2 linked regions of the Eleftheria terrae genome follow. The protein of the gene in region 2 interacts with the protein of the main gene of each other region in a pairwise test. Links are inferred from orthologs where the notes say so. Each region holds a gene or a part of one and is shown on either strand. Other genes may lie near its edges. The genes, in order: ruvA and ruvC.

Region 1 (3,136 bases), 2.0 Mb from region 2 along the record:
GTGCAGCCGAATTCGGCACCGAGGTGCGGCTGATGCGCCGCTACAAGCAGCTGGCCGACGAGGGCTGCTGCTGGCTGGTGGTCTTCGCGCCCGAGCCGGCCCAGGCACGGCGGGTCGCCGAGATCGCCCGCGAGGCGGGCGCCTGCATCGCCGAGCGCTACGGCCGGCTGGTGATCGAAGACCTGATCTGAGCCGGGTCCCGGCCGGCCAGCCTCAGGGCGCGCCGAACAGGTCCCCGGCGTCCGCCCGCCCGGGCGGCGCCATGCCGAGGTGGCGGTAGGCCGCCACCGTGGCGATGCGCCCGCGCGGGGTGCGCTGCAGGTAGCCCTGCTGGATCAGGTAGGGCTCGATCACGTCCTCGATGGTGTCGCGCTCCTCGCCGATGGCGGCCGCCAGGTTGTCGAGGCCCACTGGGCCGCCGTCGAACTTGTGGATCACCGCTTCGAGCAGCTGGCGGTCCATCAGGTCGAAGCCTTGCGGGTCGACGTCCAGCATGGCCAGCGCCTTGTCGGCAACGGCCTTGGTGATGCGGCCGTCGCCCTTCACCTCGGCATAGTCGCGCACCCGGCGCAGCAGACGGTTGGCAATGCGGGGGGTGCCGCGCGAGCGGCGGGCGATCTCCATCGCGCCCTGCGCATCGGCCGGCGCGTTCAGCAGGCCGGCCGAGCGGGTCACGATGCGGGCCAGTTCCTCGGCGCTGTAGAACTCCAGCCGGGCGACGATGCCAAAACGGTCGCGCAGCGGGTTGGTGAGCATGCCCGCGCGGGTGGTGGCCCCCACCAGGGTGAAAGGCTGCAGGTCGAGCTTGATGGAGCGGGCCGCCGGCCCTTCGCCAATCATGATGTCGATCTGGTAGTCCTCCAGCGCCGGGTAGAGGATTTCCTCGACCACCGGCGAGAGCCGGTGGATCTCGTCGATGAAGAGCACGTCGTTGCGCTCGAGGTTGGTCAGCAGCGCCGCCAGGTCCTTGGGCTTCTCCAGCACCGGGCCGGAGGTCTGGCGCAGGTTGACGCCCAGCTCGTGCGCGATGATGTGGCTCAGGGTCGTCTTGCCCAGCCCCGGCGGGCCGAACAGCAGCACATGGTCGAGCGCCTCGCCGCGCTTGCGGGCGGCGCCGATGAAGATCTCCAGCTGTTCGCGCGCCTTCACCTGGCCGACGTAGTCGTCCAGGCCCTTGGGCCGCAAAGCCCGCTCGATCACCTCCTCGCCGGGGGAGCCGGCGGAGGCCGACACGACCCGCTGGCGCGGCGGCGGGCTGAAGTCGTCGGTCTGGATGCTCATGCGAGGCTCACTTGTTCAGCGACCGCAGCGCCAGCTTGATGCCTTCGCTCACGCCCACATCGGCCGGCAAGGCCTTCAGCGCGGCGGCGGCTTCCTTGTCGCTGTAGCCGAGCGCGACCAGGGCCTGCAGCACGTCGCCGTGCGCCTCGCTGGCCACCGCCACCGGCTGCGCCAGGTCGGGGCCGAGCTTGCCCTTGAGCTCGAGCAGCAGGCGCTCGGCCGTCTTCTTGCCGATGCCCGGCACCTTCACCAGGCGACCGGACTCCTGGAGGCTGACCGCCTGCGCCAGGTCGCCCACGCTCATGCCGGAGAGCACGCCCAGCGCGGTACGCGGGCCGACGCCGGAGATCTTGATCAGCTGGCGGAAGGTCTCGCGCTCGGCGGCGCTGCCGAAGCCGTAGAGGATCTGGGCGTCCTCGCGAACCACGAAGTGGGTCAGCAGGCTGACCCGCTCGCCCAGGTTGGGCAGGTTGTAGAAGGTGCTCATCGGCACGTCGACCTCATAGCCGACGCCGTTGACATCGATCAACACCTGCGGAGGGGCCTTCTCCGCGATCACGCCCGTGAGCCGTCCAATCATCGGCCGGATTATCGCGGCCGCGGCGGGCTCAGCGCGGCGATTTGCGGAACAGGCCCAGGCGCTGCGCTTCCAGCGCGGCCTCGGCACGCGACGACACGTTGAGCTTGCGGTAGATCTGCTTCACGTAGTCGGCGATGGTGTGGCGCGACAGGCCCAGCTGCACGCCGATTTCGGGCAGCGTGAAGCCCTTGGCCACGCGCAGCAGCACCTCGTTCTCGCGGTCGGTGAGCGAGACCGGCGGCAGCAGCGGCTCGGTCTGGGCCGGCTGGTGGCGGGCCTGGGAAGCGAAGTAGGCGATCACGCGGCGCGCAATGGACGGCGACAGCGGCGGTTCGCCCTGGGTGATGCGCTGCAGCTGCTCGGCCAGCTGGTCCTTGGCCTGCTCTTTCAGCAGGTAACCAAAGGCACCCGCCTGCAGCGCGGGGAAGAGGTGGTCGTCGTCATCATGGATGGTGACCACCACCGACTGGGCCTCCGGCTGCGACTCGCGCAGCGCCGCCACCACCTCCACGCCGGAGCCGTCGGGCAGGCCCAGGTCGATCAGGGCCAGGTCGAAGCGCAGCGCGGTGATCTGCTCCAGCGCATCGTGCACGCGGGCGCTTTCGGACACGCGCGCGGCTGGAAAGACCTGGGTCACCAGCGTCTTCAGCCACTGGCGGATTTCGGGAAGGTCTTCGAGGAGCAGGATATGCATGTGAACAGTCACTCAGAGCGCCGTCACTGCACCAGCGCGGACGGCCACTGCCATGGTACCGCGCAATTGCCCGTTTTTGCGGCGCTCCGGACCCCGCGTCAGTGACACTTTCCGCTAAAGCGGCAAGGTCAGCCGGATCACCGTGCCGTAGCCCGGCCCCGACTCCACCAGGCACTGCCCGGCCAGCTGCTTGGCGCGGCGCTTCATGCTCGCCATGCCGTGGCCGCGGTCGAGCTTGCCGTCCAGCTCCAGCGGGATGCCGCGGCCGTTGTCCTGGATCACCAGGTTGAAATCGGTCGCGTCGATCACGCAGCGGATGGTGCAGGCAGTGGCGCCGCTGTGCTTGATGATGTTGCTGGTGGCCTCGCGCAGGATGCGGGTAGTCTGCACATAGGCGCGTGCCGACAGGTGGCGCTCGTCGCTTTCGTGGGCCGTCATCCAGTCCACCTGCACCGCCGCCTGTCCCAGGCGCGAGACCACTTCGGCCCGCCAGTCGGCCAGGGCGTCGGCCACTTTCACCGGCTTGCCGGTCAGGCCGCGCACCGACAGGCGCATTTCCTCCAGCGCCTCGCGCGCCAGCG
Region 2 (3,305 bases):
GACTGGGTGGCGGCGGCTTGCTGGTGTGGTGCCTGGTCCTGCTCGTGAAATCCGGGCGCGGGTGGTTCGCCGTCGGGCTCGTGGCGCTGCTGGCCCTGCCTGCCGTGCTTTCCCTGCTCATGATGGCAGCCATGGTCGGCGGCCTTGGCTGAGCAACCTCGGCTGAGAAGCACAGGGCCGGCGCCAGGGGAGCCATGGCCCGCCCTGCACATGTGGCTTGCCATGCCACCCCGAGTTGGTTAGCGTTCGCACTCCTTCTCTTCAACAAGGAGTGTCCATGCCCTTGCGTATGCCTGCCAGCCTGCGGCTGGTGACCCTGGCCGCCGCGGCCGCGCTGTCGATGGGGGCCGCCCAGGCCCATGTGGTGAGTGCCGAACTCAGCAACCTGCGCTTCGAGGTGGTCGACCTGGATCCGGGTGATGGCCGGGTGCCCTCGCTGGACCTGAACCATCGGCTGAGCGCGCATGCCTGGTCGATGCACACGAGGGTCGACGACCCCCTGCAGGTGGGAACCAGCACCGGCGACATCGACGAAACCTCCGCCCTGCCAAGCGCCGCCGACGAGCACGGTGCACCAGGTGTCTGGCACCGCAGCCGGGCCGAGATGGGGGCCACCGCCGGCTCCCTGCTGGCCGAGCTGGACGACACCCGGCCGGGCATGAACCTGAGCGTGAGTGCCGAGCTGGCGTCGCGCAACTACGGGCAGAGCTTCATTGCCATCCAGGCCGGCAGCAGCCTGACGATCTCGGCCGAGTCGCTGCTGGGCGTGAACACCGTGGCCGACTGCAGCACCGGCGTGTTCTGCGCCGCAGCACAGGGCACCACGGCGCTGTCGCTGGCCCTGTTCCGCGCGCCGTCGCTGAACGAGGCGCTGCAGACCGTCTCCGACCTGCACAACCTGCGCGTGGAGAGCACGCCGGCCGATGCGCCCGGCTCGCTGCTGCAGCAGCAATCGAGCGACAGCCTGTCGGTGACCTTCGAGAACCGCAGCGGCGCGACGGTGTATGCGCTGGTGGACTTCCAGGCCTCGGCCTACGGGTTTGCGGCGGCGGTGCCGGAGCCGTCGACGTATGCCTTGATGCTGGCGGGGCTGGGTGGGGTGCTGCTCGCAAGACGGCGGCGCGCAGCCGCGTGAGCCGCAGAGCCCGCCGGTATGTGGCGGCGCCCTCAAGCGTCCCAGCTGGAGGGCGCCGGGGGCCGGGCCGGTCAGGCCGGCCTTCCACTGAGCGGACTCAGTAGGTCCGCCCCCCCTTGAACTGCGCGTGCGTGCGCCGCGCCATCGTCCCGCCATTGCGCGTGATCGCGTCGAACGAGCGGCTCGCATGCGCATGGCAGATGGCGATGCCGAGCGCGTCGGCCGCGTCCTTGCCTGGCGCGGCCGGCAGCTTCAGCAGCCGGGCCACCATCTCCTGGATCTGCTCCTTGCGGGCCAGGCCGTGGCCAGTGATCGCCTTCTTCATCTGCAGCGCGGTGTATTCGCTCACCGGCAGCGAGCAGCTCACCAGCCCGGCCAGCGCCGCGCCACGCGCCTGGCCCAGCAGCAGGGTGGACTGCGGGTTGACGTTGACGAAGACGATCTCCACCGAGGCCGCGGTGGGCTGGTAGCGGCGCACCACTTCCTGCACGCCGTCGAAGATGATCTTCAGCCGCCCCGGCAGGTCGCCCAAAGCGGCGTCGCGGGTCTTGATGGTGCCGCTGGCCACGTAGTGCAGCTGCGCCCCTTCCACATCCACCAGGCCGAAGCCGGTGCATTGCAGGCCGGGGTCGATGCCAAGCACCCTCATATGTTGAAGTACCAGCGCACCGAGTGGAAGAACACCGGCGCCGCGAAGCAGATCGCCGCCACCCGGTCGAGCAGGCCCACCGCGCCGGTCACCAGCCGGCCTTCGTTGCCCCAGTAGTGCACGCCCGCGTCCTTCTTCAATGCCTTCATGACGAAATGCCCCAGCGTGCCGGCGGCACAGGCGATCAGCGACATGCCCAGCGCCTGCCCCGGCTTGAAGGGCGTGATCCAGTACAACAGCGTGCCGATCAGCCCGCCCGCGATCACCCCGGCCCAGGCCGAACCCCAGGAAAACGACGCGCTGATGCGCGGCGCCACCGGCTTGAGCGAGCGATAGTTTCGCGCGACATAGCCCTGCACCACCATGCAGGATTGCACGACAAACACCAGGAAGAACACCAGGAAGGCGCCCCGGTCCTCATAGCGCGGGAAGTCCAGCCGCAGCAGCGCCGGCGCATGGCTCAGCCCGTAGATGCAGACCATGATGCCCCACTGGATGTTGGCATTGCGCTCCAGGAAGCGCTCCGGGTCGTTGGCCACGGCGCTGATCACCGGGATGGCGAAGAACACATAGACCGGGATGAAGACCGAGAACAGGTCGAAGTAGCGCGCCCCCACCAGGTAGTACTGCACGGGCAGCACGACGAAGAAGGCCACGATCAGGCTGCGGTGGTCGCCACGGCGGGTGTGCGAAAGCGTGATGATCTCGCGCAGCGCCAGGAAGGACAGCGTGCCGAACAGCAGCACCGAGACGAAGGTGCCGGCGATCCAGGCCATCCAGAACACGGTCACCATGATCCAGGAGGTGCGCAGCTGGCGCTTGAAGCGCTCGGCCGCCTCCTGCTGGGACTCGTCGGCGGCCTTGATGCTCAGCGCGATGCCGAGCACCGTGGCCAGGCCCAGGATGCCGAAGACGATGACGAACAACCAGCCGATCTGCTCGCCGGCGCTCAGGTTGCGCAGGTATTTCAGCATGTCGCTCATCACGCGCTCCGGCCCAGCTTGCGCAGCGAGGTCACGGCCTCGCGGGCGCGGTCGAGGAAGGCCCGCTTGTCCTCGTCGGGCAGCAGCTGCATCGGCGCACCGAAGGTGACCGAGCAGAGGATGGGCACCGGCACCACTTCGCCCTTGGGCATGACACGCTGCACGTTGTCGATCCAGGCGGGAATCAGCTGCACCTCGGGGAACTGCCGCGCCAGGTGGTAGAGGCCGGACTTGAAGGCCTGCGGGTCGCCCAGGTTGCTGCGCGTGCCCTCGGGAAAGATCACCAGCGAGTCGCCGTTGCGCAGCGCCTCGACCAGCGGCTCCAGCGGGTCCTGGTCATCGGTGCGCTGGCGGTTGACATAGACGGCGTTGAAGACCTCCCGCGTCAGCCAGTGCTTGAAGGGCGTGGAGGTCCAGTAGTCCTTGGCCGCGATGGGCCGGGTGTGGGACCGCAGCTCGCGAGGCAGGGCACACCAGATCAGCACCCAGTCGAGGTGGCTCTGGTGGTTGGCGAAATAGATCCGCTGCTCGGCCTTCG

The links.
Region 1: the proteins of ruvC (region 2) and ruvA interact in binary tests that used the Escherichia coli proteins (3 or more experiments, as listed by UniProt). The link is inferred for Eleftheria terrae from one-to-one orthologs.

The regions. Positions count from the first base shown.
Region 1 is NZ_CP106951.1:2,542,058-2,545,193, forward strand. What follows is about bases 76-2,900. They hold ruvA (Holliday junction branch migration protein RuvA), read right to left. Parts: upstream 1,862-2,900; coding sequence 1,289-1,861; downstream 76-1,288. Other genes in these bases: N7L95_RS11130 (hypothetical protein), read left to right, coding at 76-191; ruvB (Holliday junction branch migration DNA helicase RuvB), read right to left, coding at 214-1,281; N7L95_RS11145 (response regulator), read right to left, coding at 1,890-2,555; N7L95_RS11150 (sensor histidine kinase), read right to left, coding at 2,670-2,900. Outside these bases: more of N7L95_RS11130, read left to right, coding at 1-75; more of N7L95_RS11150, read right to left, coding at 2,901-3,136. UniProt on the Escherichia coli protein: The RuvA-RuvB-RuvC complex processes Holliday junction (HJ) DNA during genetic recombination and DNA repair.
Region 2 is NZ_CP106951.1:4,540,404-4,543,708, forward strand. The notes cover bases 9-3,002. They hold ruvC (crossover junction endodeoxyribonuclease RuvC), read right to left. Parts: upstream 1,785-3,002; coding sequence 1,233-1,784; downstream 9-1,232. Other genes in these bases: N7L95_RS20305 (hypothetical protein), read left to right, coding at 9-152; N7L95_RS20310 (PEP-CTERM sorting domain-containing protein), read left to right, coding at 278-1,135; N7L95_RS20320 (phosphatidate cytidylyltransferase), read right to left, coding at 1,781-2,758; N7L95_RS20325 (lysophospholipid acyltransferase family protein), read right to left, coding at 2,767-3,002. Outside these bases: more of N7L95_RS20305, read left to right, coding at 1-8; more of N7L95_RS20325, read right to left, coding at 3,003-3,305.